DNA from 3 places in the Mycetocola sp. Y719 genome. Region 1 is predicted to be linked to each of the others. Evidence: predicted binding sites of a transcription regulator. Region 1 holds the regulator's gene; each other region holds the start of a gene.
What was found. Region 1 encodes HrcA, which represses chaperone genes, less so after heat shock. Its sites were predicted from a motif close to TTNGCACTCGNNNNNNNCGAGTGCNAA; they were not measured.
Positions count from the first base shown of each region.

Region 2: the regulator HrcA is predicted to act here: its motif matches at 8,862-8,888, upstream of groL (chaperonin GroEL).
Region 3: the regulator HrcA is predicted to act here: its motif matches at 6,399-6,425, upstream of groES (co-chaperone GroES).

Region 1 covers NZ_JBWYGY010000001.1:592,269-602,807, reverse strand. Annotated here, with positions in the region: gene holA (DNA polymerase III subunit delta) at 1-18, shown strand, start outside; gene rpsT (30S ribosomal protein S20) at 110-370, opposite strand; gene AC1M0F_RS02740 (alpha/beta fold hydrolase) at 463-1,227, opposite strand; gene lepA (translation elongation factor 4) at 1,342-3,192, shown strand; gene AC1M0F_RS02730 (DUF1990 family protein) at 3,197-3,850, shown strand; gene hemW (radical SAM family heme chaperone HemW) at 3,881-5,104, shown strand; gene AC1M0F_RS02720 (DUF4870 domain-containing protein) at 5,126-5,755, opposite strand; gene hrcA (heat-inducible transcriptional repressor HrcA) at 5,961-6,983, shown strand; gene dnaJ (molecular chaperone DnaJ) at 7,065-8,159, shown strand; gene AC1M0F_RS02705 (16S rRNA (uracil(1498)-N(3))-methyltransferase) at 8,161-8,895, shown strand; gene AC1M0F_RS02700 (histidine triad nucleotide-binding protein) at 8,943-9,299, shown strand; gene AC1M0F_RS02695 (PhoH family protein) at 9,376-10,389, shown strand; gene ybeY (rRNA maturation RNase YbeY) at 10,386-10,539, shown strand, end outside.
Region 2 covers NZ_JBWYGY010000001.1:1,283,743-1,294,281, reverse strand. Annotated here, with positions in the region: gene rlmB (23S rRNA (guanosine(2251)-2'-O)-methyltransferase RlmB) at 1-14, shown strand, start outside; gene AC1M0F_RS06070 (DUF4032 domain-containing protein) at 45-1,328, opposite strand; gene AC1M0F_RS06065 (ABC transporter ATP-binding protein) at 1,391-2,491, opposite strand; gene AC1M0F_RS06060 (DsbA family protein) at 2,769-3,707, shown strand; gene AC1M0F_RS06055 (threonine/serine exporter family protein) at 3,712-5,049, opposite strand; tRNA gene AC1M0F_RS06050 (tRNA-Thr) at 5,133-5,206, shown strand; gene AC1M0F_RS06045 (DMT family transporter) at 5,236-6,186, shown strand; gene AC1M0F_RS06040 (nitroreductase family protein) at 6,173-6,706, opposite strand; gene msrB (peptide-methionine (R)-S-oxide reductase MsrB) at 6,708-7,109, opposite strand; gene AC1M0F_RS06030 (DUF3263 domain-containing protein) at 7,309-7,596, shown strand; gene AC1M0F_RS06025 (LytR C-terminal domain-containing protein) at 7,678-8,247, shown strand; gene AC1M0F_RS06020 (cold-shock protein) at 8,504-8,707, shown strand; gene groL (chaperonin GroEL) at 8,925-10,539, shown strand, end outside.
Region 3 covers NZ_JBWYGY010000005.1:116,632-127,170, forward strand. Annotated here, with positions in the region: gene tsaE (tRNA (adenosine(37)-N6)-threonylcarbamoyltransferase complex ATPase subunit type 1 TsaE) at 1-32, shown strand, start outside; gene tsaB (tRNA (adenosine(37)-N6)-threonylcarbamoyltransferase complex dimerization subunit type 1 TsaB) at 94-711, shown strand; gene rimI (ribosomal protein S18-alanine N-acetyltransferase) at 708-1,196, shown strand; gene tsaD (tRNA (adenosine(37)-N6)-threonylcarbamoyltransferase complex transferase subunit TsaD) at 1,193-2,266, shown strand; gene AC1M0F_RS16085 (DUF4190 domain-containing protein) at 2,385-3,188, shown strand; gene AC1M0F_RS16090 (hypothetical protein) at 3,202-3,531, shown strand; gene AC1M0F_RS16095 (nitroreductase family protein) at 3,535-4,350, shown strand; gene AC1M0F_RS16100 (SRPBCC family protein) at 4,366-4,839, opposite strand; gene AC1M0F_RS16105 (class I SAM-dependent methyltransferase) at 5,180-6,367, opposite strand; gene groES (co-chaperone GroES) at 6,501-6,797, shown strand; gene rarD (EamA family transporter RarD) at 6,950-7,894, shown strand; gene AC1M0F_RS16120 (ABC transporter substrate-binding protein) at 8,044-9,321, shown strand; gene AC1M0F_RS16125 (ABC transporter ATP-binding protein) at 9,786-10,538, opposite strand; gene AC1M0F_RS16130 (ABC transporter ATP-binding protein) at 10,535-10,539, opposite strand, start outside.

The DNA of each region.
Region 1 (10,539 bases):
GCTGGTCGCGGTCGCTGACAAGCTCCTCGAACCACAGACCGCCGAAATCCCTCCTTGGAAACACAGAAGGCCCCGCCGAAGCGGAGCCCAGTGTGAAAGAAAGTGCTGCTTAGAGAGCGGCAACCTTCTTGGCGAGAGCCGACTTGCGGTTCGCAGCCTGGTTCTTGTGGATAACGCCCTTGCTCACGGCCTTGTCGAGCTTCTTCGCTGCGGTCTTCAGGGTGGCCTGGGCCTTGTCCTTGTCACCGGCGAGGATGGCTTCGCGTGCCTGGCGGACGACGGTCCGGAGCTGGCTCTTGATCGCCTTGTTGCGCTCAGTTGCCTTCTTGTTGGTGCCGATTCGCTTGATCTGCGACTTAATGTTTGCCACGTTTATACGCTTCCGTTGTGATCGAATGGAGTGCCGCTGGGCGAGAGAGGGCGCTTTGCGGCGAAAATCGTGCGGGGCGACCCACACGCAAGTCAAGGACCAACGATACCAGTCCCGGTGCCATTCTCTGAAATCTGCCGGGCGGGAGGTGTGAGCGTCTCCGCGGCAGCCACCACCGCCCGCGTGAACTCGGCAGGCTTGACGAGGCTGACGAGGTGCGTGGCGCGGGGGACGACGAGAACGGATGCCTCCGGTTTCGCCCGCAGGAACGCCCGCTGGTCGAGCCGGAAATGGTCAAGACTGCCCATGACGAACCAGACAGGGCCCGGATACCGGCGGAGGCTGCCGAGCGGGTCGAGGGTGCCGACAGCGGTCAGCGCGGTGTCCATCACGTCGAGCGCGACGCCGCCTGCGCCCATGTCTGCGACACCCTCCGGCGGCAGGAACCGCCTCGCCATCGTGTCGTTGAGCCAGGCCCCTCGGTCGGGAAGCCGGTGGATTCCCCGTGCCAGCGCCCGGTAGCCCCACAGGCCGACACCGCGGGGCAGGGTCTGGCAACTGGCAGCCACCAGCCCGGCGATCCGGTCAGGGTGCAGGCCGGCGTAGTGGATGGCGAGATACCCGCCGAGGGAGAGCCCGACGAGGAGCGCAGGACCCTCGTGGCGCCCTACCGCGTCATCGATCGCGGCGACGGCCCCGTCGATGCTGAAGACTTCGCCCATGCGTGACCCATGCCCGGGAAGATCGATGGCTTCCACCTCGTAGCCCGCCTGCAACAGGTCGTCGACCTGGTGGCGCCACATCGACGACGACGTGCGGATGCCGTGGACGAGCACGATCGCAGGCTTGCCGGTCATCTCCCCATTCTCGCAGCGGCATCCGGTCGAGTCGACGGGGCGGCCCAGCCGCCGGGCGGTTCATGGGACAATGGGGAGTTAGTCCTTTCCACCCCCGAACTTTCTGAGGAACGCGTGAGCCCTAAAGCTGCGAAGGCACTCGAGCCTGCCGCTACCGACCCGTCGTTCATCCGCAACTTCTGCATCATCGCGCACATCGACCACGGCAAGTCGACGCTCGCCGACCGGATGCTGTCGGTCACCGGCGCGGTTTCCGATCGTGACATGCGCGCCCAGTACCTCGACCGGATGGACATCGAGCGCGAGCGCGGTATCACCATCAAGAGCCAGGCCGTGCGGATGCCGTGGGAGCTCGACGGTCAGACCTACGCGCTCAACATGATCGACACCCCCGGTCACGTCGACTTCACCTACGAGGTCTCCCGATCCCTTGCGGCGTGTGAAGGCGCCATCCTCCTCGTCGACGCCGCCCAGGGGATCGAGGCGCAGACCCTCGCGAACCTCTACCTGGCGATGGAGAACGACCTCGAGATCATCCCGGTCCTCAACAAGATCGACCTGCCTGCGGCCGACCCGGAGAAGTACGCCAAGGAACTCGCGAACCTCATCGGCGGGTCACCGTCCGATGTGCTCAAGGTCTCCGGGAAGACCGGCGTCGGCGTCGAGGAGCTGCTCGACCGCGTCGTGCAGAAGATCCCGAACCCCGTCGGCGACCCGAACGCCCCGACCCGCGCCATGATCTTCGACTCCGTCTACGACACCTATCGCGGAGTCATCACCTACGTGCGGATGATTGACGGTCACCTCAGCCCGCGCGAACGCATCCAGATGATGTCGACCCGCGCCGTTCACGAACTTCTCGAGATCGGTGTCAGCTCCCCTGAGCCGGCCCCGACGAAGGGGCTCGGCGTCGGCGAGGTCGGTTACCTCATCACCGGTGTGAAGGATGTGCGCCAGTCCAAGGTCGGTGACACCGTCACCACGGCGTCGAAGCCGTCGACAGAGGCACTGCCCGGCTACACCGACCCGAAGCCCATGGTGTTCTCGGGCCTGTATCCGATCGACGGCAGCGACTACCCGGTTCTGCGCGACGCACTCGACAAGCTCAAGCTGTCCGACGCCTCGCTGAACTACGAGCCGGAGACTTCCGTCGCCCTCGGCTTCGGCTTCCGTTGCGGGTTCCTCGGACTGCTGCACCTCGAGATCGTCACCGAGCGACTCGAACGTGAATTCAACCTCGACCTCATCGCCACGGCGCCGAGCGTCACCTACGAGGTCACCACCGACGACAAGAAGACCGTGACGGTCACGAACCCGAGCGAGTTCCCCGGCGGCAAAATTTCCTCGGTCGAGGAACCGATGGTGAAGGTCGGCATCCTCTCGCCCAAGGACTACGTCGGCACGATCATGGAACTCTGCCAGGGCCGCCGCGGCGCGCTGCTCGGCATGGAGTACTTCGGCGAGGATCGCGTCGAACTCCGTTACACGATGCCGCTCGGCGAGATCGTCTTCGACTTCTTCGACCACCTCAAGAGCCGCACGCAGGGGTACGCCTCGCTCGACTACGAACCCTCCGGATCGCAGACAGCCGACCTTGTGAAGGTCGACATCCTGCTGCAGGGCGAGCAGGTCGACGCGTTCAGCGCGATCGTGCACCGCGAGAAGGCCTACGCATACGGCCTGCTGATGACCGAGCGACTGAAGAAGCTCATCCCGCGCCAGCAGTTCGAGGTTCCGATCCAAGCTGCCATCGGTGCGCGGATCATCGCCCGCGAGTCGGTGCGCGCAATGCGCAAGGATGTCCTCGCCAAGTGCTACGGCGGCGACATCAGCCGTAAGCGCAAACTGCTCGAGAAGCAGAAAGAGGGCAAGAAGCGCATGAAGATGGTCGGCAGGGTCGAGGTTCCGCAGGAGGCGTTCATCGCCGCGCTGAGCGGAGACACGGAAACGAAAGACAAGAAGTAACGGGATGCGTCGCAGCAACTTCGAGGATCAGCCGGTCGACTATGCGGCCGTGGGCGCCACGCAGGCGCACGACCTCATGCAATACCCGCCGAAGGGATTCACCCCGTTCGAGGCCTCCATCCGGCTCGGCAGCGGCGAGGAACGGTTCGAGACGGCGACGGCGTCTCTGCTGGGCTGGGACATCCTTCGCGGAGCGGGGATCGCCGTGCTCGACGTCAAGGCTGACTCAGGGCAGCGGTACGGCGGCATCCGCTACGCCGAGGACGGCACTGCCCTCGAACCGATCGCGGTGTCGACCGAGCAGAGATTCGCTGCTGACGGCACGCCGTTCGTTTCGTCCGGCACGACGGCACGCCTGCGCGGCCACGTCCGCTCGTTCAGGATGGACGAACGTGTTCGTGTGGTCTACGTCATCGAGGAACCCACGATCGTCGCCTTCGCCTTCGGCACCGTCGGCGCCCACCGGGTGAGCGGGGAGGAATCGTTCCGCGTCGAGCGACGCGAGGACGACTCGGTCTGGTTCGAGGTTCGGTCGTTCAGTCGGCCGGTGTCGCTTCTGTACCGCCTGTTCCCTCCGCTCGTGAAGATGCGCCGGAAGAGGTTCACGACAGCGTACCTGCGGTCCCTGTCTCCTCTGTGGTCGACACCGACGGCCTGACGTGACCCGAATTCACCCGGGGCGCTCCTGATGGCCGGTCCCCAGCCGATCGGTGACCCAGCACCACCCGACGGATCACTGCCGCGATCCGTTCTCGACGGCGCGGCCGAGCGGATGCTGTCCGTCTACCTGCACGTCCCGTTCTGCCGGGTGCGGTGCGGGTACTGCGACTTCAACACATACACGGCAACCGAGCTCCGCGGGGCGAAGCAATCCGACTACGCCTCAGAGGCTTCCGCAGAGGTCGCCTTCGCAGCAGGCGCACTGCGCTCATCCGGGCTTCCGGAGCGGCCCGCAGGCACCGTCTTCTTCGGCGGAGGAACGCCGACGCTGCTGCCGGCGGCCGACCTGACGAGGATGCTCGACGCTGTCCGCGACGAGATCGGGCTGGCCCCTGACGCCGAGATCACCACTGAGGCGAATCCGGACTCCGTCGACGCCGACTACCTCGCCACGCTGGCCGACGCTGGATTCACCCGCGTCTCCTTCGGCATGCAGTCAGCGGTCCCGCACGTTCTCGCGACTCTCGAGCGCACGCACGACCCGGATCGGGTGCCTCTCGTCGTCGATTGGGCCAGACGCGCCGGCCTCCAGGTCAGCGTCGATCTCATCTACGGCACACCGGGGGAGACTCTCGACGACTGGGAGACCTCCATCGATGCTGCGCTGGGTACGAGTCCCGACCACCTCTCCGCGTACTCGCTCATCGTCGAGGCCGGCACCAAACTGGCTCGGCAGATCAAGTCGGGGCTGGTCTCCCAGCCTGACGAGGACCTGCAGGCGGACATGTACGAACTCGTCGACGCGAAACTCGTCGCGGCCGGATTCGACTGGTACGAGGTCAGCAACTGGTCCCGCGGTCGGAAGTTCCAGTCCAGGCACAACCTCGCCTACTGGCGCAGCCAGGACTGGTGGGGGATCGGGCCAGGGGCGCACAGCCACATCGGCGGTGTCCGGTGGTGGAACGTCAAACATCCGGCCGCATACGCCGGGCGAATGAGCGAGGGCGTATCGCCAGGCGCGGGGAGGGAGACTCTCTCCGCAGACACCCGCGAACTCGAACGCATCCTGCTGCTCGCACGTACCAGGGACGGCATCGCCATCCCGTCGCTTGCCTCGGAGGCGCGCGTCGCAGTGGCCGGGCTCATCGCAGACGACCTCGTCAACGCCGAAGCCGCCCTGCGCGGGAGAGTGGAACTGTCCCTGCGAGGGCGGCTTCTTGCCGATGCGGTGGTCCGCCGGCTGACGGTGTGAGCCCGCCGGCGGATCAGACGGCTACTTCACCATGCGGATGGCGAAGAAGTAGCGGTACGCTTCGCCGTTGTTGACCTTGACGCCTCCGATGATTCCGAAGATGACACCGAGGATGCCGACGATCCAGGCAAGGGGGAACAGCAGGAAGCCGATCAGGACCAGCGCGAGGATCGACCCGAGGATGTAGAGGCCGACGACGAAGATCGTCACGGTGAGCTGGAAGTTGAGGGACTCCTTCGCCTCCTGGCGCGTGAACGGTCCGCGATCCTTGAACACAAGGAAGATGATGAGAGGGGCGATCCACCCGGCGGTGCCTGCACCGAGGAATGCGCCGAGAGCCCCGCCGAAGTGCGCGAACGACGCCCACTGCTTGTCCTCAGCCTGTGTCAGAGGGGGCGATGCCTGGCCCTGGTACGCGTACTGCTGCGGAGGCTGCTGTCCCGGATACGGCTGCTGACCGTACGGAGCCTGTCCGGGTGGGGGCTGCTGGCCGGGGTACGGCTGCTGGCCTCCGTACGGCTGCTGTCCGCCGTATGGCGGCTGGGGAGCTTGCGGAGCCGGTGGGCCCTGCGGAGGCTGCGGCTGGTTCTGGGGGGCCTGCGGCTGGTTCTGGTTGGGGTCAACCGGTGGTTGCGCGTTGGGGTCGGTCATGGCCAAGCCTTTCGATCGATGGCGCTGCTGCTGTGGGGCCCGAACGTGCCAGTCCCCCGAAGGGAGCGGTGTCGCGGGCTTGAGCTAAAAGTACTGCTGTTCAGGGGGTTAGGCAATTACCCCTGCCGCGAGGCGCACGCTAGAATTGGCACTCAGGGTTGCTGAGTGCCAAAGCTCGGGCCCGTTCACGCGGAAGGGGTGCGCCATGGTTTCTGAGCGAAGCCTCGAGGTTCTCCGCGTCATCGTGCAGGACTACGTCGCCAGCCGTGAGCCGGTCGGCTCGAAGGCGATCGTCGAACGGCACTCCTTCGGTGTGTCAGCGGCGACGATCCGCAACGACATGGCCCAGCTGGAGGAGGAGGAGCTGATCTCCGCCCCTCACACGTCGTCCGGGCGTGTCCCGACCGACAAGGGCTACCGTCTGTTCGTCGACCAGCTCGCCGACCGTAAACCGCTCACAGCGGCACAGCGGGAGGCGATCGAGACATTCCTCGGTCAATCCGTCGGGCTCGACGACGTGCTCATGCGCACGGTGCGGCTGCTGTCCCAGATCACCAACCAGGTCGCCATCGTGCAGTATCCGTCGTTCGCCCGGGCGCAGGTCAGGCACGTCGAATTGGTCGGTCTCACCGACCACAGACTGCTGACCGTTCTGATCACCGATACCGGCCGGGTCGAACAACGCGTCGTCGAGATCGAGCACCCGGTCGAGGCCCACACGCTCGAGCGGCTCAAAGGTCAGCTCAACGCGCTGCTCATCGGGTCGAACGTCGACGCATCGGCGGCGATCCTCGATGCCATCAGGGCGGAAGCGGCGCCCGAAGACGAGGTTCTCGTCGGGCGGGTCAGCCAGGCACTGAGTGAGCAGTTCGCTGAATACCGACACGACAAGCTCGTGATGGCGGGCGCAGCGAACCTCGCCAGGACCGAGGACGACTTCTCGGGGAGCATCTACCCGGTCCTCGAAGCACTCGAGCAGCAGGTCGTTCTCCTGCGCCTGTTCGGCGAGATGGCGACCGACCTGAACGGCGTCTCGGCCTCGATCGGACGGGAGAACGCCTCGTTCGGACTCGGTGAGACCTCCATCATCGCAAGCAACTATCGTTCCTCTTCTGGCGAACTTGCCAGACTTGGCGTGCTCGGACCGACGAGAATGGATTATTCCAACAATCTCGCGGCCGTCCGGGCCGTCGCCCGCTACCTGTCACGCCAACTCGGCGACGACTGAGTGGCACGCTGAGCCCGGCGCAGCGCACATCCCCTGGTCGTCCCCCGAGCACAGCGACGACCCCACGACGAAAGGCCTTGAGTGGCTGACCATTACGAAGTTCTCGGAGTGTCCCGCGAAGCGACGACCGACGAGATCAAGAAGGCGTACCGCCGACTGGCACGGGAACTGCACCCCGACGTCAATCCGGGCGCTGAAGCATCCGAGCGGTTCAAGGAAGTGACGCACGCGTACGACGTGCTCAGCGACGCCAAGCAGCGTCAGCAGTACGACATGGGTGGCTCAGGTGGAATGGGTGGCGCCGGTTTCGGCGGTTTCGGCGACATCTTCGACACCTTCTTCGGCGGACAGCAGCAACGCGGGCCGAAATCCCGGCGCGAACGCGGTCAGGATGCGCTGCTCCGTGTCGAGGTCGACCTCGCCGAGGTGATCTTCGGCACCCACCGCGACCTCGAGGTCGATACCGCAGTGCTCTGCGAGACCTGCCAGGGGTCATGCTGCCAGCCGGGCACGTCGCCGATCACCTGCGACATCTGCCGAGGCACCGGCTCGATCCAGCGGGCGGTGCGCTCCCTTCTCGGGAACGTCATGACCTCCACGCCGTGCGGCACCTGCCGCGGCCACGGTACGGTCATCCCCAACCCGTGCGTCACCTGCCAGGGCCAGGGCCGTGTGCGCGACCGCAGGACTGTCCCCGTCGACATCCCGGCCGGGGTGGACACCGGACTTCGCCTGCAGATGCCGGGCAGCGGCGAGATCGGGCCTGCCGGTGGACCGCACGGTGACCTCTATCTCGAGATCAAGGTCCGCAGCGACGAGCGGTTCAGCCGTAACGGCGACGACCTGCTCTGCACCCTCGAGGTCCCGATGACGGATGCCATTCTCGGCGTCACCACGACCATCCACGCGCTCGACGGGGACGTGGACGTCGAACTCAAGCCGGGCGTCCAGAGTTCAGAGGTCCTGACGGTCAAGGGCCGCGGAGTCACCAAGCTGCGCGGCAACGGTCGAGGCGACCTGCGCATCGGCGTCCAGGTCCTCACACCGACACGGCTCGACCACCGCGAACGGGAACTCATCAAGACGTTCGCCGCCGGCCGTGACCAGAAGGGCACCCAGCTCGGATCCTTCCAGCAGGGCCTCTTCTCCAAGCTGCGCGACCGGTTCCTCGGCTGACATGAGCAGCCTGTACCTGCGCGAGGACCTCGGTGAGACCACGGTCGGTGCGCTCATCGAGCTCGGCGGCGCAGAGGCGAAGCATGCCGTGACCGTGAACCGGTCTCGGGTCGGCGACGGGATCCGCATCGGCAACGGTCGCGGACTCGTCGCTACCGGGATCATCGAGTCGATCGAGCCCGGAGCTGTCGCCGTCCGCGTCACCGATGTGGAGGAGCGGGCAGAGCCAGCGCCCCGCCTCGTGCTGGTCCAGGCACTCGCCAAGGGCGACCGCGACGAACTCGCCATCCAGGCGGCTACCGAACTCGGCGTCTCGGCGATCATCCCGTGGGCGGCATCGCGGAGTGTCTCACGCTGGGAGGGTGCCAAGAAAGAGAAGGGCCGGGCGCGTTGGGAGACCATCGTGCGGGAAGCGTCGAAGCAGTCGATCCGCTCGTTCGTTCCCCCGGTGCTCCCGATCGCCTCGACCGCAGACCTGAAGGTGCTCGCAGCGACCTCCAGAGTCGTTCTCCTCGACCCGACCGCCACCGATCGCTTGAGCGACCTCCCTGCCGACGCAGACGACAGTGATCTGCTGCTGGTCGTCGGACCGGAGGGCGGGATCAGTGACTCCGAACTCGACGGTCTTACCGCCGCTGGCGCCGTCCGGGTGCGACTCGGGGACACCGTGCTGAGGACCTCCTCAGCCGGACCAGCCGCACTCGCCGTCCTCAATGTCTCCCTTGGCCGCTGGTGAACCCGCGCAGCCGCCCACCGATCGCCAGAGCTTCGTAGGATAGGACCATGTCGAGAACCGAACCCAGCATCTTCACCCGCATCATCGCGCGCGAGATCCCCGCGACGATCGTGGGCGAGACCGACCGGCTGATCGCGTTCAACGACATCGCCCCGAAGGCTCCCGTCCACATCCTGGTGGTGCCGAAGACCGAGCAGTATGCCAACGTCGCTGCCCTCGCAGCGGGTGACCCTGCACTCCTGGCCGAGCTCGTCGCCTTCGCCCAGGAACTCGCGGACGCGCACGGCGGCGAGTTCCGCCTCGTGTTCAATACCGGCGAACGCGCCGGCCAGACCGTTTTCCACGTGCACGCGCACGTGCTCATCGGCAACCTCGGAGAGGATTCCAGTGCCGGAAACGAATGACCCGATTCTCCCCGTGAGCGATCCGGTGGTGCAGCCCGATCTCGCCGAAGCGAAGCTCCACGTCGACGGAGTGGCCATGGTCCGGCTGCTCGGCGCACAGGACCGGCTGCTCACGACGATCGAAACGCAGTACCCGGCGGTCTCGCTGCACGTCCGGGGCAACGACATCACTCTCACCGGTGACGCCGCACAGGTGCGCGCCGCCCACAACCTCATCGCGGAGTTGATCGACATGGTCAAGCAGGGACAGGACCTCGAACCGGTCGAAGTACGTTCGTCCGCCAGGATCCTCGAAGACGGTGGCAAACCGTCCGACCTCCTCGGCCAGGCGATCCTCACTTCGCGCGGGAAGAGCATCCGGCCCAAGACACTCGGCCAGAAGGAATACGTCGACGCCATCGATGAGAACACCATCGTGTTCGGCATCGGCCCTGCCGGAACAGGGAAGACCTACCTGGCCATGGCGAAAGCGGTGCAGGCTCTCCAGCGCAAGGAGGTGGAGCGGATCATCCTCACCCGCCCCGCCGTCGAAGCCGGCGAACGGCTCGGTTTTCTGCCCGGGACGCTGACCGACAAGATCGACCCGTACCTGCGCCCGTTGTTCGACGCTCTCAACGAGATGATGGATCCCGAACTGGTTCCCAAACTCCTCGCCGCGGGAACAGTCGAGGTCGCGCCCCTCGCCTACATGCGTGGACGCACGCTCAACAACGCCTTCATCGTCCTCGACGAAGCGCAGAACACGTCGCCGGAGCAGATGAAGATGTTCCTGACCCGGCTGGGTTTCGGATCGAAGATCGTCGTCACGGGCGACATCACCCAGATCGACCTGCCGGCCGGATCATCCGGCCTCCGCCTGGTGACGCGAGTGCTCTCCGATGTCGACGACATCCACTTCTCGCGCCTGACCAGCGACGACGTGGTCCGCCACACCCTCGTGGCGAAGATCGTCGACGCCTACAGCGAATACGACGCGGTCAAGCAGGCCGAACGGTTCGAGCGCGGCCAGGCCCAGGAGTTCGCCAACCGCGCCGAGCGCCGGGGCGCATCGCCCCGCGACCGCATGCCCAGAAGGGGCAAGAGTTCATGAGCATCGAAATCAACAACGAGTCGACCATCCCCGTCGATGAGGCCGCGCTGCTTCGCCTCGCGGACTACGCGCTCGGCGCCATGCACGTGAGCCAGGAAGCCGACCTCAACATCGTGCTCGTCGATGAGGCCGCCATGGAACAGCTTCACG
Region 2 (10,539 bases), 690 kb from region 1:
ACGGCAAGAAGTAGCCGAAGGGCTCGAAACGGCGCGGCCGGGTCTCAGACCCGGTCGCGCCAATTCACGTCATCGGTGGCGACAACGTCGTTCGGCATGGTGATCGAACCCGTGAGCGGGGCGATCACCGTCGCCTCGTCGCGGCGGTGTCTCAGGATGTCGTTGATGTACGAGGTGAGCGCTTCGGAGAGCGGGATGTCCCTCGCCTCACGCTGAGACATGAACCAGCGGTGTTCGAGCAGCTGGTGGAACACCTCGGCCGGCTCGAGCTTGCCCTTGAGGTCGCGGGGGATCGACTTGATGACCGGCTCGAAGACGCGGGTGAGCCATTCGTGCGCCATCATCTCCTCGTCCATGTTCGGTTTCCCGAATGTCGCCGCGTACGAGTCGAGGTCGTTGAGGAGCCTGCGCGCCTGGTTCTCGCCTGCGTCGAGCCCGGTGAGGCGGAGCAGCCGGCGCTGGTGGTGGCCGGCGTCGACGACCTTCGGCTGGATCCGGACGGTCGTCCCGCCGGCATCCGTCTTGATCGCGAGCTCCTCGATGTCGAAACCGAGAGCGTTGAGGCGGTCCACGCGCTCGCTGATCCGCCAGCGTTCGCTCGATGAGAACGATTCGGCGCCGGTGAGTTCCGCCCACAGGGACCGGTATGCGGCGACGATGCCGTCGGAGAGCTGGATCGGGTCGAGTTCGACGTCGACACGTCCGCCGGCTTCGAGGTCCATCAGTTCGCCGGCGATGTTGACGCGGGCGATCTCAAGGTCGTTCTCGCGCTGGCCGTTGGACAGGCCGCCCTCGTAGAGCTTGCCGGTCTCGGCGTCGACGAGGTACGCGGCGAAGGCGCCGGCGTCGCGACGGAAGAGCGTGTTGGAGAGCGAGACGTCGCCCCAGAAGAACCCGGCGATGTGGAGCCGCACGAGGAGCACCGCGAGGGCGTCGACGAGCCTCGAAGCCGTGTCAGGACGGAGTTGCTGCGAGAACAGGGCGCGGTAGGGGAGCGAGAACTTGAGGTGCCGGGTGACCAGGGCGCTCGGCAGCGGCTCACCGGAGTCGTCAGAACGGCCCGTGATCACGGCCACGCGGTCGACGCAGGGAATGTCGAGGCGCTGCAGCGTGCCCAGCATGTCGTATTCGCCGCGTGCCATCTCTGCCGTCGTTTCCTTGACGGCGACGACGTAACCGGACAGGTTGGCGAACCGCACGAGGTGGCGGGAGATGCCCTTGGGCAGGGAGGCGATGGTCTCGTTCGGCCAGTTCTCCAGAGGAAGATCCCAGGGGAGGTCGAGGAGTGCGGGGTCGACGGTGGCCGCGGTGATGCTGAGTGAGGTCATGGTGGCTTAAACAGTAGCGCCGGCTGACGGAGCGAAAGACCCCATCAGCCGGCGCGATGCTGTCAGTCCGCGTGGACTGCCGCGTTGAGGCGAAGCCCGGACTCGGTGTCGAAGAGGTGCACGTGGCGCGGCGTCGGGATCAGGAAGACCTTCTCACCGGCGTGTGCGTGGGTGCGTCCGTCGACGCGCGCGACGAGGTCGGTGCGCTTGCCGTTGACGTCAGCGTGTCCGTAGAGGTAGCCGTCAGCGCCGAGTTCCTCGACGAGGTCGACCTGGACCTCGAGGCCGTTGCCCGGTTCAGTCGACACTTCGATGTCCTCGGGACGGACACCGACGGTGACCTGCTTGGCGCTGGCCTGGCCGAGGACGTCGCGGTCGACGGGAACGACGCGCGCGCCGAACTGGATGCCGCCGTCAGCGACATCCGCGGTGAGGAGGTTCATGGCTGGGGAGCCGATGAACCCGGCGACGAAGACGTTCTGCGGGCTCTCGTACAGGTCGCGAGGCGTTCCGACCTGCTGCAGGATGCCATCCTTCAGCACGGCGATCCGGTCACCCATGGTGAGTGCCTCGGTCTGGTCGTGCGTGACGTAGACCGTGGTGACACCGAGGCGGCGCTGGAGCGACGCGATCTGCGTACGGGTCTGGACGCGGAGCTTGGCGTCGAGGTTCGACAGCGGCTCGTCCATGAGGAAGACCTGGGGCTGACGGACGATGGCGCGACCCATGGCAACACGCTGACGCTGGCCACCGGAGAGAGCCTTCGGCTTGCGGGTCAGGTACTCCTCGAGGTCGAGGAGCTTGGCAGCCTCGAGAACGCGGCTGGCGCGCTCGTCCTTGTTGACGCCGGCGATCTTCAGGGCGAAGCCCATGTTCTCTGCGACGGTCATGTGCGGGTACAGCGCGTAGTTCTGGAACACCATCGCGATGTCCCTGTCCTTCGGCGGCACGTCGGTGACGTCGCGGTCACCGATGAGGATGCGGCCGTCGTTGACCTCTTCGAGGCCGGCGAGCATACGCAGAGACGTGGACTTACCACAGCCGGACGGGCCAACCAGAACAAGGAATTCGCCATCGGCGACCTCGAGGTTGAGTTTGTCAACGGCGGCGCGGGTGCCACCGGGGTACAGGCGGGTGGCGTTGTCGAACGTGACGGATGACATGTGTATTTCTCCTTCACCGGCAGGTACGTGCCGGACGATCCGAGTGAATGGAATCATGCATTGCGTGCTGCGTTGCATGCGCACGAGCGTGTGGGTACACGATCGCGATTTCACCAGTATTGCACGACGGCACCCCGCGACTGGAATCGGGACGCTGCGTCCGGACCGGCCGCGTCCAGCATCCGTTTGGGCATTTCCCAGACTGCGGAACTACGATCGGTGGGTGTTGGGTTCGGCAGGCCGTGCCCGACTGTCTACTTAAACGAAGCGAGGATTCATGGACAGCGGCGGACCGGAAGTTCCTCCGACGAAGAACCAGCGACGCGAGGCGACTCGCGAGAAGGCGAAGGAACTTCGGGATGCCCAGCGCAAGCGGGAGAAGCGGAATCGCATCTTCCTGCAGGGTGGAATCGTCGTCGTGGTCCTCGCCGTCATCGCCGGTGTCGCGTTCATCATCACGAGCGCGATCCGTCCACCGACTCCAGGCCCGGCCAACATGGCCAGCGGCGGAATCGTCATCGGTGAAGAGCTCAAGGTCGTGAAGAGTCCTGCTCTCGCCGCAGGTGCAGAGCCGGTGCCCACCTCCATCGACCCGAACGTCCCGAACATCCGGATCTTCGTCGACTACCTCTGCCCGCTGTGCGGCCAGTTCGAAGCGACCAACACGGAACAGCTCGCGACCTGGGCCGAGAACGGCACTGCGACCGTCGAGTACCACCCGATCGCCATCCTCACCGGCCGGTCTGCGGGAACCCAGTACTCGCTCCGCGCCGCCAACGCCGCCGCGTGCGTGGCGAATTACGCGCCGAACAACTTCTTCACCTTCAACACGCTGATGTTCGAGAACCAGCCTGAGGAAGGCACCGAAGGGCTCTCGGATGACCAGCTGAAGCAGATGGTCGCAACGGCAGGCGAGACCGAAGCGGGAACCGCTCCTGCCGGCCCGGCCCAGGGCAGCATCGAGTCCTGCATCGACGACGCGACCTTCAAGACCTGGGTGCAGTCGTCCACCGACCGCGCAACGACTGAAGCTGTGCCGAACTCGTCGCTGAGCAAGGTCAAGGGAACCCCGACCGTCCTTGTGAACGACAAGCAGTACACCGGCTCGATCACTGACGAGAAGGAATTCCAGGCCTTCGTGCTCTCCGTCGCGAGCGAGACCTACGCGAAGTCGAGCCCGAGCCCGTCGCCCTCGCCTTCGGCGCCGGCCGAGTAGCGGGTCAGATCTTCTCTTCCCGCTTCCGCCCCAGGCGGACCTGAACACCCATCAGCGGGCCGACGAACCGACGCTGGATGCGCCTGGCAGGGCCGAGAGCGTTCTGGACCACGTACTGCCCGAGCAACGCCCCCGCAGCGAGTGCGACGGCGACAGAGGCCGCTTCGAGCATGCTCAGCAGCCCCTCGATCGACCCGGCGCTCAGTTCGAGCAGCCCCCTGAACAGGATCAGGCCAGGCACGAGCGGGACGAGCGCCGAGACGACGAGCGGCAGCGGCGGGATGCGCACGATGCGTGATGCGACTGCGGACAGGACGCCGACGACGAGAGCGGCTGTGCCAGCAGCCCAGGCCACTCCGACCTCTGTGGCGACGCCCGAGGCGTAGACCAGGTATGCGACGATTCCCAGTGCGCTGACGGCCCAGATCGCCCGCGGCGGGACCTCGACGGCGAGGGCGAACCCGACGATGATGACGACGGATGCCACGAGCTGAAGCGGGATCTCGGCGAGTGTCGGCGCCACGTACGGCTCGATGTCCAGCACCAGGCCGAACCGTGCAAGAAGCATCGTGGTTCCTGCGACGCCTGCGACGAGGCCGCCGGTGATGAGCAGCGCTTCGAGGACACGTGCCGTTCCTGTCACGTAGAACCCGGACAGGACGTCCTGCACGGCGCCGAATGATGTCACCCCTGCCAACAGCATGATGATCGTGGCGACGACGACCAGCGACGAGTTCGCTGCCGGGTCGATGAAGTGCACGACGGCGGCGACGATCGGCCCGACGGCGCCGCCGGCCAGTGTCTGGTAGAACACCGAGATCCTGGTCTTGGCGAGCGTCCCGGTGAGCAGGTCGACGAAGAAGGTGGCGACGAACGCCGCGGCAATGACGAGCGGCCCGCCGCCGAGCAGGAAGGCGGCTCCTGCGCCGACGAGGCTCCAGCCGGTGCGCCTGACCAGGATCGGATAGATCGGCCGCGCGCCGATGATCGCGTTGACCCGTGCCCTGGCTTCGGCAACGGGGATCGGATCGTGCAGCAGGTCGCCGATGAGTGTCGACGTGTTCGTCAGGCGTGTGTAGTCGATGGTCCGGTATTTGACGTTCCTCGACCGGGTGATGCTGTCGCTGGTCGACGCATCGTCCCAGGTCAACGTGATCACCGTGTGCGTCACATCCGCCTCGCAGCCCTTGAGACCGTACGCCCTCGTTACCGCGAGCATCGTCGCCGTAGCATCCTCGGCGCTCGCACCGGACGCGAAGATCACTTCGCCGCACCGGATGGCCAGGTCGAGGACCGATCGGCTGAGGTCGGGGGAGCCGGTCGGTGTGGACTGGTCAGGCATGCGTGTCTTTCGTCGTGGACGGTCCTCCCAAGGATGTCATGGCCGAAGGGCCCGCGACCGTTGGTTATGATTGACGAGTCCACGCCGCCTTAGCTCAGTTGGCCAGAGCAGCGCACTTGTAATGCGCAGGTCGTCGGTTCGAATCCGACAGGCGGCTCTCATGTTCGAACTTCTCAACCCAGCCTCGTGACCGCGCAAGCCCACGGCCGCGTTCCCACGTGGCTCGCCGTCACCCTCGCCGCGATCTGCGGAGCGCTCGCCGCGGTGCAGACCCGGCTGAACGGTGCCCTCGGCGTCGCGCTCGGCGACGGGTTCGTGGCGGCCGCCATCTCGTTCGGTTCCGGGCTTCTCATCCTCACCGTCTGCATGGTGTTCGTCCGCAGTGGCAGGGTGGGTCTCGGTAAGGTCTCCCGCGCCCTCCGGAACGGCAGCATGCCGTGGTGGACCGTTCTCGGCGGCCTCTCCGGCGCTTTCCTCGTGCTCTCCCAGGGCATCGCGGGTGCCGTGGTCGGAGTCGCCCTGTTCAGCGTCGCCCTTGTGGCCGGGCAGACCGTGTCAGGACTGATCCTCGACAGGATCGGGTTCGGGCCGCACGGAAAAGTGCCCAGCACGTGGCCAAGGCTCGTCGGTGCCGGCCTCACCATCGTCGCCGTCGTGTGGTCGGTGTCCGGTCAGGTCGGTGGTTCCGTCCCGCTCTGGATGCTCGCGATGCCGCTCGTTGCCGGATTCGGAACCGGCTGGCAGTCTGCCGTCAACGGCAGGGTCAGGGCACGCGCGAACAGCGCATTTTCGGCCACGTTCATCAATTTCGTCGTGGGAACGGCAGCCCTCGTCGCCGTGATGCTCGTGCGTGCAGGATTCGTCGGCTGGCCCGACCGGCTGCCGACCGAACCGCTGCTCTACCTCGGCGGAGCGATCGGCTGCATCTTCATCGGCGTCAATGCATACCTCGTCGCGCACACCGGCGTCCTGATCCTCGGACTCGGCACTGTTGCGGGGCAGCTCGTCGGTTCCGTCCTGATCGACGCCGTCGCGCCGGGCGGCGCCGGGCTGGGATTCGCGACGGTCGGCGGAGCAGTGCTCGCCCTCGTCGCGGTGGCCGTGGCGACGATCAGGCGGCGGCCTACAGCTCGGTGATGAACTTCTCGGCGTCGATCATTCTGCGGTGGCCCGGCTTCACCTTCTCAGGGATGCCGCCGACGTAGAGCCAGCCGAGCAGCTCCTCGTTCCTCGCGAGCTTGTGCATCTTGCGAACGGGCTTCGACCGCGTGTAGTGGCCGCTGCGCCAGAACACACCCCAGCCGGCATCGTGCAGGAGCAGGCTGAGAGTGTGTGCGACTCCTGATGCGACGGTCTCCTGTTCCCAGACCGGGACTTTTCCGCTCTTCTTCACGCTCACGACGATCGCGATGAGCAGCGAGGCGCGGAGCGGCTTCGTCGACGGCTTGTCGTCACCCTCCGCTTTGGCGATGGCCTTGCCGAGCTTGTGGCGAGCGTTCCCGCGCAACTCGATCAACCGCCATGGGCGGAGGGCACTGTGATCGGCCACACGGGCGGATGCCGCGACGAGCGGGAGAAGCTCCTCATGCGTCGGGGCATCCTCCGTCACCTTCGACCAGGACCTGCGTCCGGCGACGATGTCGATGAGATCCGGCACGTTACTCGGCCGGGGCGAAGTTCAGCGAGAGCGAGTTCATGCAGTAGCGGTCACCGGTCGGGGTGCCGAAACCGTCATCGAACACGTGACCGAGGTGTGAGTCGCAGGTGGCACAACGGACCTCGGTGCGCACCATACCGAGCGAGTTGTCCTCGATCAGCTTGACGGCCTCTGGCCGGACCGACTCGTAGAAGCTCGGCCAGCCGCAGCCGGAGTCGAACTTCGTGCCGCTCTTGAAGAGTTCGGCGCCACAGGCGGCACAGGTGTAGAGGCCTGCGCGGCCTTCGTCGAGAAGTTCACCCGTCCACGGACGCTCGGTCGCTCCTTCACGCAGCACCGCGTACTGCTCGCTGCTCAGGGTCTCGCGCCACTCTTCGTTGCTCTTGTTCACTGGCTGGGTCATGGGTCGTACTCCTCACGGATAGATCTTGCGTCTTATCTAACCGGTTCGGAGCCGGTCATGTTCCCTGCTGTGGCTCAGGCTGGGGAAACACTGAGTAATCATCGTGGCCGACGCGCGCGGTTGAGCGTTTCTTCAGCACCGCCCGCATTAGTATGGCGACACGGCCAGAGTCAGGTTGAGATTCGAGCGGTGGTGGACGATGAGCGGAAAGCCGGACAGATCGGCGCACGGACACGCGGATGCCCTCGACGAACGTGACCTCGCCATCCTCGACTTCGAGAACCAGTGGTGGCAGCACGCCGGGCTGAAGGAAGAGGCGATTCGTTCCACGTTCTCGTTCTCGCCCACCCGGTACTATCAATTGTTGGGCGTTCTCATCGATTCGCCCGCCGCCCTCGTGCACGATCCCCTTCTGGTCAAGCGTCTCCAGCGACTGCGAGACACCCGGCAGGCCGCACGGCGGGCGCGAGCCCGAAACGCGGACTGAGACCAGCGGTCAGCTCACTCGGGCGCCGGATCACCGCCGTTCACACCCGCACGCGACCGCAGAGGACTCCAGAGCACCGATATGGCTCACCATTACGCCAAGGACAGGTTCGACGAGGTCCCCGCTGATTTGAAGCGCGTCGGCGCGCACCGCGCCCCTGTCCGTCCAGGACGGAGCTGGTTCGTCTTCCTCTGGTCTGCACTGGCCGTGATCGTCCTCGTGGCCGGCGGGATCGTCGGCTTGAACCTGCTCGGTGATCGCATCAACTTCGTCGACACATCCACGCCTGCCGCGACGACACCGACGCCCACTGAGACCCCGACCGCCGCCCCGACGATCGACCCGAACTCCATGGTCACCGTCCTCAACGGAACCGAGACGAGGGGGCTCGCCACGCAGGCCATCGAGCAGCTGAACGCCGCGGGCTGGACCCAGAGCATCACTCCCGGCAGCGCATCGGCAACGGACGTGGCGACCACGACCGTGTACTACGAGGACCCGACACAGGAGGGCGCAGCGCGCGGTCTTGCCCAGGACCTCGGAATCGGGAGCATCCAGCTGTCGACGCAGTTCCAGATCCCCGTCGGTGAGGGCGAAGAGCCGATCCTCCAGATCACCGTCGTGCTCGGCGCGGACTACGCCGCGGCGTAGGACCCAGGTCGGTGGCCGCCGCGTCATGTTTCGGCCCTGTTTCCCGCGTGTTGAGAGGGTGGAAACTCCCGGAAATCCGGCGCAAACTCCTGTTGGAACGACCGATTCCCTCGCTAGTATCTGGAACTGGTCAAACATTGTGCTCCATCGCACCAGCCTTCCAGGCAGACGACGGTCGGCACGATCGCCGGGCCTTGGTGCGGCAGACCCGGGCGGGCGCCTGCCTGCACGAGGAACACAGCAATGGGAGTAACACATGGCGAACGGGACCGTGAAGTGGTTCAACGCTGAGAAGGGCTACGGCTTCATCACTGTCGATGGCGATGGGCAGGACGTCTTCGTCCACTATTCCGCCATCGACGTGGGTGGGTACAAGTCGCTTGAAGAAGGCCAGCAGGTGAGCTTCGAGATCGGTACAGGGGCGAAGGGACCGCAGGCGGAGGCCGTGCGACCAGCCTGAGCCACCACTCGATCCGTCACGACGCCGTCCGCGCATCCGCGGGCGGCGTCGTGCTGTTCCTGAAGGCCGCGCTGCTGTCGGTTCCGCGCCCGGCGTAACCTCAGCCCCCGACCTGTTGAGCTTGCACTCGCAGGTGCAGAGTGCCAGAATCGTGTTAGCACTCGCATTCGTTGAGTGCTAACTACGTTCATCACGTCCGGGAGGGACGAAAAACCACATGGCAAAAATCATTGCTTTTGACGAGGAAGCCCGCCGCGGCCTCGAGCGCGGCCTGAACATTCTGGCTGACACTGTCAAGGTCACGCTTGGCCCCCGCGGTCGCAACGTTGTCCTTGAGAAGAAGTGGGGCGCCCCCACGATCACCAACGATGGTGTGTCCATCGCCAAGGAGATCGAGCTCGACGACCCGTACGAGAAGATCGGCGCAGAGCTGGTCAAGGAGGTCGCCAAGAAGACCGACGACGTCGCGGGCGACGGCACGACCACCGCAACCGTTCTGGCTCAGGCTCTCGTCCGCGAAGGCCTGCGCAACGTCGCAGCCGGCGCTGACCCGATCTCGCTGAAGCGTGGCATCGAAAAGGCCACCGCTGCGGTCATCGAAGAGCTCATCGCCAACGCGAAAGAGGTCGAGACCAAGGAAGAGATCGCGGCAACAGCCTCCATCTCGGCCGGCGACTCAGAAATCGGCGCGATCATCGCCGAGGCGATCGACAAGGTCGGCAAGGAAGGCGTCGTCACCGTCGAGGAGTCGAACACGTTCGGCACCGAGCTCGAGCTGACCGAGGGAATGCGCTTCGACAAGGGATTCCTGTCGGCATACTTCGTCACCGACCCCGATCGCCAGGAAGCCGTGTTCGAGGACCCATACATCCTCATCGCGAACTCCAAGATCTCCAGCATCAAGGATCTGCTCCCGATCGTCGACCAGGTCATCCAGTCGGGCAAGCAGCTCCTCATCATCGCTGAGGACGTCGACGGCGAAGCCCTCGCCACCCTCGTCGTGAACAAGATCCGCGGCATCTTCAAGTCGGTCGCCGTCAAGGCACCTGGCTTCGGAGACCGTCGCAAGGCTCAGCTGCAGGACATCGCGATCCTCACCGGCGGACAGGTCATCTCGGAGGAGGTCGGCCTCAAGCTCGAGAACGTCACGCTCGACCTTCTCGGCCGTGCACGCAAGGTCGTCATCACCAAGGACGAGACCACCATCGTCGAAGGTGCCGGCGATACCGAGCAGATCGCGGGCCGCGTCGCCCAGATCCGCAAGGAGATCGAGAACACCGACAGCGACTACGACCGCGAGAAGCTGCAGGAGCGCCTGGCCAAGCTGGCCGGCGGTGTTGCGGTCATCAAGGCCGGAGCCGCGACCGAGGTCGAGCTCAAGGAGCGCAAGCACCGCATCGAGGACGCCGTCCGTAACGCGAAGGCTGCCGTCGAAGAGGGCATCGTCGCCGGTGGTGGCGTTGCGCTCATCCAGGCTGGCAAGACCGCATTCGAGAAGCTGTCGCTCTCGGGTGACGAGGCAACCGGCGCGAACATCGTCAAGGTCGCCATCGACGCTCCGCTCAAGCAGATCGCGCTGAACGCCGGCCTCGAGCCGGGTGTTGTGGCCGACAAGGTCCGCAACCTGCCCGTCGGACACGGCCTCAACGCCGCGACCGGTGAGTACGTCGACATGCTCGCTGCAGGCATCAACGACCCGGTGAAGGTCACCCGCTCGGCGCTGCTCAACGCATCGTCGATCGCCGGACTGTTCCTCACCACCGAGGCCGTCGTCGCCGACAAGCCGGAGAAGAACCCGGCTCCGGCCGGCGACCCGACCGGTGGCATGGACT
Region 3 (10,539 bases), on a different contig from region 1:
GGCGCATCAGGATCACCCGCCATGATTCCTGAGCGGAAAACCGTGCCACAGCAGGAACAGGAAGCGACCCCGACGAACGCGTAGGCTGGATCCGTGCTTCTCGCCATCGACTCCTCCACCGGGACCTCCGTCGCCGTCGTGGATCGTGATGGCGGCATCCTCTCCGAACTCGCCGTCGACGACACCATGCGGCATGCCGAAGTCGTCGGAGCGCTCATCCGGGACGCGCTCGCCGGCGCAGGGGTCTCCGCCGCCGATCTGTCTGCCGTGGCGTGCGGGATGGGCCCCGGTCCGTTCACCGGCCTCCGTATCGGCATCGCGGCCGCGAGGGCGTTCGCCTTCGGTGCTCGCAAACCGATCGTCCCGCTCGTGAGCCACGACGCCGTCGCCTTCGACTGGTACGGCCGGGGGAACACCGGCGATCTCCTCATCGCGACGGACGCCCGCAGGCGGGAGCTGTACTGGTCGACGTATTCGGGCGCCACCGCCAACGGGCTCCCCGTCCGGTCCAGCGGGCCCGGCCTGGCCAAACCCGACGATGTGCCGACGGACGCCGGATTCCGGCTGGATGCCGTCGACGTGTCGGCGGGCGCGCTCGGCATGCTCGCAGAGGCGACCTGGGCCGCAGGAGCTGCGTTCGCCCCCGACGAGCCGTTGTATCTTCGCTCTCCCGATGTCAGCCTGTCGACGCGCAAGCGGGTCACCGCATGACCTGGAAGCTGCGAACGGCCACCGTTGCCGACCTGCACCACATCATGGAGATCGAGACGTCGGTGTTCGCCACGGATGCCTGGTCCGAGTCGGCGATGCGCGACGAGCTCGCCTCGGAGAACACTCACTACGTGGTCGCAACAGCACTCGGAGCCCCAGACATCGTCCAGGGCTACGCGGGGCTGATGGCTCCTCCGCGCGCGACAGAGGCGGACGTCCAGACGATCGCCGTCTCTCCCGACGTCCGCAGGATGGGGCTTGGCCGCGTCCTCATGCATGCCCTCATCCGGACGGCACGAGCCGCAGCAGTCCGTGACGTGTTCCTCGAGGTCCGCGCGGACAACGACGGAGCGCAGGAACTGTATCGATCGCTCGGCTTCGAGGCGATCGGTGTACGCCCCGGCTACTACCAGCCCGATGACGTCGATGCCATCGTGATGAAACTCGAACTGACCCGTCCAGCACCGGCGGTCGGTGCCTCGTGAGCGATCGCGTGATCAACCGGGACGCTCCCCTCGTCCTCGGCATCGAGACGTCCTGCGACGAGACCGGGATCGGTATCGTGCGCGGCCGGACGCTCCTCAGCAACACCATCGCCTCGTCGATGGACCAGCACGCCCGCTACGGCGGCGTCGTTCCCGAGGTCGCGGCACGCGCACACCTCGAAGCACTGATCCCGGCGCTCACCGCAGCCGTCGACGAGGCGGGAATCCGGCTCGACGACCTCGACGCCATCGCCGTGACGAGTGGACCGGGCCTGTCAGGGGCGCTGATGGTCGGCGTCGGAGCGGCGAAAGCGCTGGCCGTCGCCCTGGACAAGCCGATCTACGCGGTGAACCACCTCGTCGGGCACGTCGGTGCCGACATCCTGGACGAGTCAGGGACACCGTTCGAGTACCCGACCATCGCGCTTCTCGTCTCGGGGGGACACACATCGCTACTGCTCGTGCGCGACCTGGTCAGCGACGTCGAGCTCCTCGGAGAGACGATCGACGATGCGGCGGGGGAGGCATTCGACAAGGTGGCCCGGGTGCTCGGTCTGCCATACCCCGGTGGCCCGGAGATCGACCGCATGGCCGCATCAGGAGACCCCAAGGCGATCCGCTTCCCCCGTGGACTGACACTGCCGAAGGACCTCGTCAGGCACCGATACGACTTCTCGTTCTCCGGCCTGAAGACGGCGGTTGCCCGGTGGGTCGAAAAGCAACAGGATCTCGGCAACGAGGTGCCCGTCGCGGATGTCGCGGCCAGCTTCAGGGAGGCCGTCGCTGACGTCCTCCTCACCAAGGCGATCGCGGCCTGCACCGACCACGGCGTACCCCGGCTCCTCCTCGGCGGCGGCGTGGTGGCCAACGCCAGGGTGAGGCAGCTCGCCGTCGAACGGGCAGAAGCGGCCGGTGTCGCCCTGCGCATCCCTCCGCTGTCCCTGTGCACAGACAACGGTGCCATGATCGCCGAACTCGGTGCGCAGCTGATCATGGCGGGCCATGACCCGTCGACCCTCGATTTCTCCGCCGATTCGACGCTGCCGGTCACCGAGATCCAGGTGCGCTGAACCGTCGCGGCGGAGCGGCATCCGAGCGGATCGCCGCTGTAGTGTGGCAGTCTGGGATGCCTGTGCACGCTCTCACGAGGACGACACGGCGACCAGTGCGACGGCGACAGGAGAACCCATGACAGACCCCCGGAATTCCGAGAGCCTGCCCGAACGTCCGCCTCTTCCTCCGCTGGCGGTTCCGCCGGCGGATTCCGGCGAGACGCGGGCGGAGGCCCCCGGTTCCGGTCCGTCGTCCGAGCCCGTCGGCACTCCCGGCTACGGCAGCCCGTCGACACCGCCGCCCAACCCCTTCGGCCAGCCTGCGCCCAGGCACGCGCCGCGGCAGCAGCCCGCCGCCCCGCAGCAACCGCCTGCACCGCAGCAGCCCGCCGCCGCCCCGCAGCAGCCCGCCGCCGCCCCGCAGCAGCCGCAGCAGGACCTTCGATACGGCGTCCCGGCCCCGCAGCCATCCGGCTTCGCCCCGCCCAGCTCCCCAGGCTTCGGGCCTGCACAGGGCAGCCCGCAGCCGGCATACGGCCAGCCTCCATACGGGCAGCAGCAGCCGGGATACGGCCAGCAGCAGCCCGGCTACGGCCAGCAGTACCAGCCAGGATACGGTCAGCCCGCCTACCCCGCACAGGCAGGGTACGCACAGTCGTACGGCATGCCTGCCCCCGCGGTGCAGGCAGGCCCGTCCGCCCGATTCGCGAAGACGGGCCTCGTCCTCGGGATCATCGGAGTCGTCGGTGGCATCTTCTTCGGCTGGACGATCCTGCTCTCGGTCGCGGCCATCGTGCTCGGCTTCCTCGCCCGATCCCGTGAATCGCACGCGTCCGGCATCGCGCTGTCGGCGATCGTCACCGGATTCGTCGGCGTGATCCTCTCCGCCGGGTGGCTGGTCTACAGCATCGTCACCTGGCTCGCCCTGACCTCGTCATAACAGGAGGATGCCCGTGTCCGTCAATCCCGCTGTGCTGTTCACCGCCGCGACGACGAGCTACGCGGCCAACTGCGCGCTCGGTGTCGCCGTCGCCACCGGCACGCTGACGACGGGGCGGGCGCACTGGGTTCACCACGCGCTCTACATCTCGACGGCCAGCCTCGCCGGAGCGGCGGCCAGTTCGCTCCTCTGGAGCCGCAACCGCGCTGGGTGGCTCCTGCTCCCTGCCGCCGTCCCCCTCGTTCTCATTCCCGCAATCAGCTCGCACTCCCGACGGCACATCGTGACGGCACTCAGCGCCGCGCCGTTCTTCGTGGCGAGCCTCATCAAGGCCTGGAGGTAGCCCATGGAGTTTCTCGACGTCGTTCGCAGAAGGAAGACCACGAACGGGCCGTTCCTGCCCGATCCGGTGAGTGAAGAGCACCAGCGCCTCCTCATGGAGCTCGCAGGGCGCGCGCCGTCCCAGCTGAACAGCCAGCCGTGGCGTTTCGTGATCGTCGACGACCGCTCCACCATCGAGGAGATCGCCACCATCAGCGGCGAGAGCATGACGGAGGCCATGTCGAATGGCACCTTCTTCGAGCGGTACAAGCCGTATTTCCGATTCAGCGCCGAAGAGATGGCGACGCGTCGGGACGGAATGCTCTTCGACCGGCTCCCGGCCGCCCTCCGGCCGTTCACCAGCCAGGTCTTCACCTCACGCGGGCAGAAGCTCATGAACACCATGCGGGTTCCGCACAAGCTCGGGGAAGAGAACCGCCGGCTCGTCGCCGGGTCGCCCCTGCTCCTCGGCGTGATGCTCGACCGCGCGGAATACCGGCCAGGCGAACTGTCGTCGTTCTATTCCGTTTTCAGCATGGGCGCAGCGATGGAGAACGTCTGGCTGGCGACCGTCGAACTGGGGATGGGCATCCAGTTCGTCTCGTTCCCGATGGAAGTTCCGGGGAACTGGGCAAAGATCGAGAAGATCCTGCAGGTACCGGACAGCCTCGAGCTGATGGCGGTGTACCGGCTCGGCTATCTGCCTGCCGAACAGCGCCGTCCGGCGATCGACTGGTCGAGCCACGAACGGAAGCTGCCATCGCAGTACGTCTTCCGCGGGACATGCCAAACGCCCCAGGCCGGGTGGGATACCCCAGCCGAAGCGGGGAACCAGGCCTGAGGCGCGGCTGGGGCTCTAGCGCCCGGTCACGTCAGGCGCGCGGTCGACCGAACCACGCCAGGCGCCGGTCTCGAAGCCGTTGGACTCGATCAGTTCCTTGAACTTCTTCAGGTCGTGGCCGATCTGGATGTCGTCGACCTGGAGCAGTGCGCCTGCCTTCTCGACGACACCCTTCGGGGACCAGTCGAGGCGGACGGAGATCCGCGTCTCGTCATCGCTGAGACGGTGGAAGGTGACGACCCCTGCGTGGTCTTCTCCGCCTGTGCCCTTCCAGGCGATGCGCTCGTCGGGGTTCTGCTCGGTGATCTCGGCGTCGAACTCACGGGTGACACCGGCGATCGACACCGTCCAGTGCGTCGACGTGTCCGTCTTCTGCACGACCTCGTCCACTCCGCTGAGGAACTGCGGGAACGACTCGAACTGCGTCCACTGGTTGTACACGGTGGAAATCGGTGCGTGGACGTCGATGTCGGAGTTGACAGTTGCCATGGGGCATCCTTCTCTCTCGTTGGTGGATGAATCCTCAGGACATCACGCTCGTCGGCGCACTGTCGAGGGCTTGCGAGTGCGGCGCCCCGCATGTGAAGAGACCAGCTCGAGTCACGTCGTGAGAATCACGAGCCGCTCGGTGGCGCGGGTCATCGCGACGTGATGGTCCACAGCACCCGAACCGCCCGACATACACCGGTCTGGGCTCCCGACGCCGACCATCCGCCCGAGGCACAGGTCGAGACCGAAACGGCGGAGCCGAGCGGCCAGCGTGTGCACCAGGTTCCGGTCCAGCGCCTGCTGGCCAGCCCCCTCGCGGTAATAGAGTGAAAGTGGAAGGTCAGAGGCGTTCGCAGAGCAGCGCCGCGTGCCGTCCGTCCACCCGGGTGAGGACGAGGGTGGCGCTGTTGGGGCCCTTGAGGCTCATCCGGTTGCGGAACGCGGCCGGATCGATGTCCGCCCCGCGCTTCTTCACTTCGAGGGTTCCGATCCCGCGGGACCGTAGTTCCCGTTTGAGCGTGCGTTCGTCGAGCGAGAAACGCTCGACGATACGGAAGCCGGTCGCGAACGGACTCCCCGCAGGCTCGTCGCCAGTGAGATAGGCGATGCCGTCGCTGAGCATGCGGGCGTTCAGCGAACGGGCCACATCGCCGATCAGGCGGGCACGGATCACCGCGCCGTCCGGCTCCCAGAGGTAACCGCCGAGCGGGCCGACCTGAACGTCGGCGCTGTCCTCACCTGCGTGGATCTCATGGCTCCCGGCCGAATCGAGGACCAGGGCTGACCGGCGGATGCCGTCTCGTGCGAGCGCCCCGAACCACAGGCCGAGCTCGACGACCTGCCCGTCGACACTGACCCACTGGGCCTCCGCGTCCTCGGGGATGAGGCTGCGGTCGAAGCCCGGGCCCAGCTTGACGCCTGTGGGCCGGTCTGCGGCCGCGCCGAAGACGAGGTCGAGCGACGGGGTGTAGTCGGAGTACTGGGTGAGCCTCGCGGTGTTCACGTGCCCGGCGGTGCGGCGGGCCGGGTCGAAGTACAGTGCGTCGAACGACGTGAGGTCGATGTCCTCGGCGGCCGCGTGCTCGACACGGGCGGATTCGAACGGGGCGAGGTTGTAACTCGCGACCGTCGCGGTCACCTCGTCGACGTCAACGGCGGTCACCTCGAGGTCGAGGGCGGCGAGGGCCATGGCGTCACCTCCGATGCCGCAGCCGAGGTCGGCGACACGGCGGAGCCCTGCAGATTCGAACCGGCCTGCGTGCAGCGCAGCGACACGAAGCCGTGTTGCCTGCTCCAGTCCTGCCTCGGTGAAGAGCATCCGTGACGCGAAGTCGCCGAACTTGCCCCTCGCCTTGTGCCGCAGCCTGGCCTGGGTGAGCACGGTGGCGACGAGGGAGGGGGAGTACCCTGCTGCCCTGAGACGTGACACGGCGGCCACGACATCGCCGACGGCATCCGCCCCGGCGACCTCGTCCAGCAGGGTCAGTCCCTCCGGCGTCAGCAATTCGACCAGTTCGGCTCTCTCCATCCCGCAAACCTACCAAGGCCACGGCGCTGGATTGGCACTCACGTTGCGAGAGTGCCAGCGGATGCCTAGACTGGCGTTAGCACTCTCGATGTGAGGGTGCTAACTCAAGTCTTAGTTCAGAAAGAGGTCAACCGTGTCGGTCTCCATCAAGCCGCTCGAGGATCGCATCGTCATCAAGCAGGTCGACGCCGAGCAGACAACTGCTTCGGGTCTCGTCATCCCTGACACCGCCAAGGAGAAGCCCCAGGAGGGCGTCGTCGAAGCAGTAGGCCCCGGCCGCATCGACGACAACGGCAACCGCGTTCCGCTCGACGTCGCCGTCGGCGACAAGGTGATTTACTCCAAGTACGGCGGAACCGAAGTGAAGTTCGATGGCCAGGACTACCTGGTCCTCTCGGCCCGCGACGTTCTCGCCGTGGTGGTCCGCTAATACAGCACCCTGTACACGCTCGAATCCCGGATGGCGGAAACCATCCGGGATTCGTCCGTTAACCGCCGGGTGTCCTGCGAGGCAGCGAGTAGCATCGACAGGTGCCTACCGCGTCAGACCCTGCCGATGTCGACGTCGTCACAGGAGGCACTGTGACCCCAGGTGCCGAAGTCCCCGCCAGGCTGAACCGCGCGGGCCTCGCCTCCGCGATCGCCGCGTACACCCTGTGGGGTGGGCTCCCGCTCTACTTCCTTCTCCTTGCTCCGACCGGACCATTCGAGCTGGTCGCCGCACGCATCATCTTCTCGCTGGTGTTCTGCGCCCTCCTCCTCACCGTCACCAGGGCGTGGAAGCCGTTCTCGCGGCTGCTCGTCACCCCCCGGATCAGTTTCACGATGGCGCTCGCCGGGGTGCTGATCTTCATCAACTGGCAGACCTACGTCTACGGCGTGCTCAGCAATCAGGTGGTCGAGGCGTCGCTCGGGTACTTCATCAACCCGATCGTCACGGTGTTCCTCGGGGTCTTCTTCCTCCGTGAACGACTGAGGACCGTGCAGTGGATCTCGGTCGGTATCAGCATCGTCGCCGTTCTCGTCCTCGCGGTCGGGGGCAACGGCGTGCCCTGGATCGCCCTCGTGCTCGCGTTCTCCTTCGGCTTCTACGGGTACATCAAGAAGCGCGTCGGACCGCGGGTGGATGCCGTCGCAGGACTCACTCTCGAAACCGCGTGGCTCCTGCCCGTCGCGATCATCCAGCTCATCGTCGTCGGTGTCACCAGCGGACTGACCATCGGGACGGTGAGCCCGATGCACACAGCGCTGCTCATCGGCACCGGCGTCGTCACGGCCGTTCCCCTGCTCTTCTTCGCGGCGGCATCCCGCCGGCTGCCCCTCGTCTGGATGGGCTTCATCCAGTTCTTCGCGCCGGTGATCCAGTTCCTCGTCGGGGTGCTCATCCTGCATGAGGAGATGCCGATCGAGCGCTGGATCGGATTCGGCCTGGTCTGGATCGCTCTCATCATCCTGACCGTCGATATGGCGGCGAGCGCGCGACGGTCGTCCGTGATGCGCAACAAATCTGCACCAGCGGCGCCCTGACCGCGCGAAAAGATCACGAACTGTAACGATTGCGCTCTCGTTACACGGATGTAACCCATACGTATTGTTCGCCGGCGATTGCTCGAATAGGTTGGCACAACGACAGTACAGAGCACTGTCCTTTGGATACGACACAGCATAGGAGCAACATGGGCGTTTTCACCCGGGCTACGGCCTCCCGCTCACGCACCCGCACAGCCACTCTGAGTGGGCTTGCATTCCTGGGGGCCAGCGCGCTGGTTCTCACCGGATGCGCAAGTCCTGGAGGAAGCGAAGGCGGGGACAACGAGAAGCCGTCAGGCGACCTGACCCTGAAGATCGGTACGCAGTTGCCTCAGACGGGCAACCTCGCATTCCTCGGCCCGCCCGAGGAAGCAGGCGCCGGACTCGCAGCCAAGGAAATCAACGACGCTGACCTTGGCATCGAGATCGAGATGGAATACGGCGACTCAGGCGACACCGACAACAAGGCATACGCCACCGAGGTTCCGCGACTGCTCCAGGCAGGCGTTTCAGCCATCGTCGGCGCCGCATCCAGCGGTGTGTCGAAGCTGTTCATCGATGAGGTGACCGGTGCAGGCGTGATTCACTTCTCGCCGGCCAACACTTCGGCCGACTTCACCACGTGGGACGACAACGGGCTGTTCTGGCGAACCGCTCCGAGCGACGTCCTCCAGGGCGAGGTCCTCGGAAACCTCATTGCCGAAGACGGCAAGGAAACCCTCGGAATCCTGTACCTCAACGACTCATACGGAACCGGCCTCGCCAAGTTCACGGGTGAAGCGTTCGAGGCCGCGGGCGGCGAGGTCGTCGAGGAGCAGTCATACAACACCGGTGACACCTCGTTCGACGCACAGGTCAGCGCGCTGAAGGCTGCCAACCCCGACGCGATCGCCCTGATCGCGTTCGAGGAGACGAAGACGATCGTTCCTGCTCTCTCCGGCTACCCGTCAGAGAACATGTACTTCGTCGACGGAAACCTCTCGGACTACTCGGCTGACTTCCCGGCAGGCACCCTCACGGGCGCCAAGGGAACGCTGCCGGGTCTCGACACTGCGAAGCTCGGTGACTTCACCGATCGACTGCAGGCGTTCTGGGCCGATGAGGGCAACGAAGAGCTGAAGGACTACAGCTACGCGGCTGAGACGTACGACGCTGTCGTGCTCCTCGCGCTGGCTGCCATGGCGGCTAACTCGACCGAAGGTGTCGACATCGCCGAGAAGCTCCAGGAAGTCTCCGGTGGTGCAGGCGACGGCGAGAAGTGCAAGACATTCGAAGAATGTGCTGCACTGATCAACGACGGCAAGACCGCTGACTACGACGGAAACTCCGGTCCGATCACGTTCGACGAGAACGGCGACCCGACCGAGGCGACCATCGGCGTCTACGAGTACAACGAAGAGAACAAGTACGACCGCATCAACTAGGTCGCACTGAACGGACGGTGGTCGCGGGTCTCCCGCGGCCACCGTTTTTTCGTGGCACGGGGACTCCCGCACGAGAACGGCACACAGCTCCATCACACCGTGGAGCGACTCGTTGTGGCGGGCCTGGTGGATGAGCGCAGGGCCGCCGGAGTCGTACCCGGACAGCATGCGCGCCGCCCGCATCTGGCGCCACACGCCCTGCATCGACGACCTGCCCGTCCCGGTATGCCCGACCGCAGGAAAGCGGCTACAGGAGCGCCCCACGAGCTGATCGCAGCAATCTCTACCTGGATGCCGTCCAGCACGGCCCCGACTCCCGTGCCTGCGGTCCCGACGTCTGGCCGACTTCATCCTCCGACCGGAGTCGCGGTCGCTGACCTTCCGGATCACCGCAGGAGCCTGACCGCACGACGAAGCCCCGCAGGCCAGGCCTGCGGGGCTTCGTCGTGCGTGGTCGGGGAGGGTTATTCCTCGTCGTCCTGGCCCAGGGTACCGAGGTAGAGCCCGATCACCTTTTCGTCGTTGAGCAGTTCGCGCCCCGTGCCGGTGTACGCATCCGTGCCCTGGTCGAGCACGTAGCCGCGGTCACAGATCTGCAGGCAGCGCCTGGCGTTCTGCTCGACCATGATCGTGGTCACGCCGGCCTTGTTGATGTCTGACACACGCAGGAACGCGTCGTCCTGGCGAACGGGCGACAGACCGGCGCTGGGCTCGTCGAGCAGGAGCACGTGCGGGTCCATCATGAGCGCCCTGGACATGGCGACCATCTGGCGTTCACCACCGGACAGCGAACCGGCGCGCTGCTTGAGCCGCTTGCCGAGCTCCGCGAAGATCCCGGTGACGAACTCGAGGCGCTGGTTGTAGATCTTCGGATTCTGGAAGAGCCCCATCTGCAGGTTCTCCTCGATCGTCAGGCTCGGGAAGACGTTGTTCGTCTGCGGGACGAAACCGACGCCACGAGAGACGAGCTTGTCGGCCTTGAGCCCGGTGATGTCCTCACCGTTCAGGCGGATCTCACCACCGCGAACCTTGACCTGGCCGAAGATGGCCTTGAGCAGCGTGGACTTGCCCGCGCCGTTCGGTCCGATGATCCCGATGAGTTCGCCCTTGGCCGCGATCAGGTTCGCCTCGTTGAGGATGTTGACGCCCGGCAGGTAACCGGCGGTGAGGTTGGTGACCTCGACGACGGTCTCGGGTGCGATCGTTGCGGTGCTCACT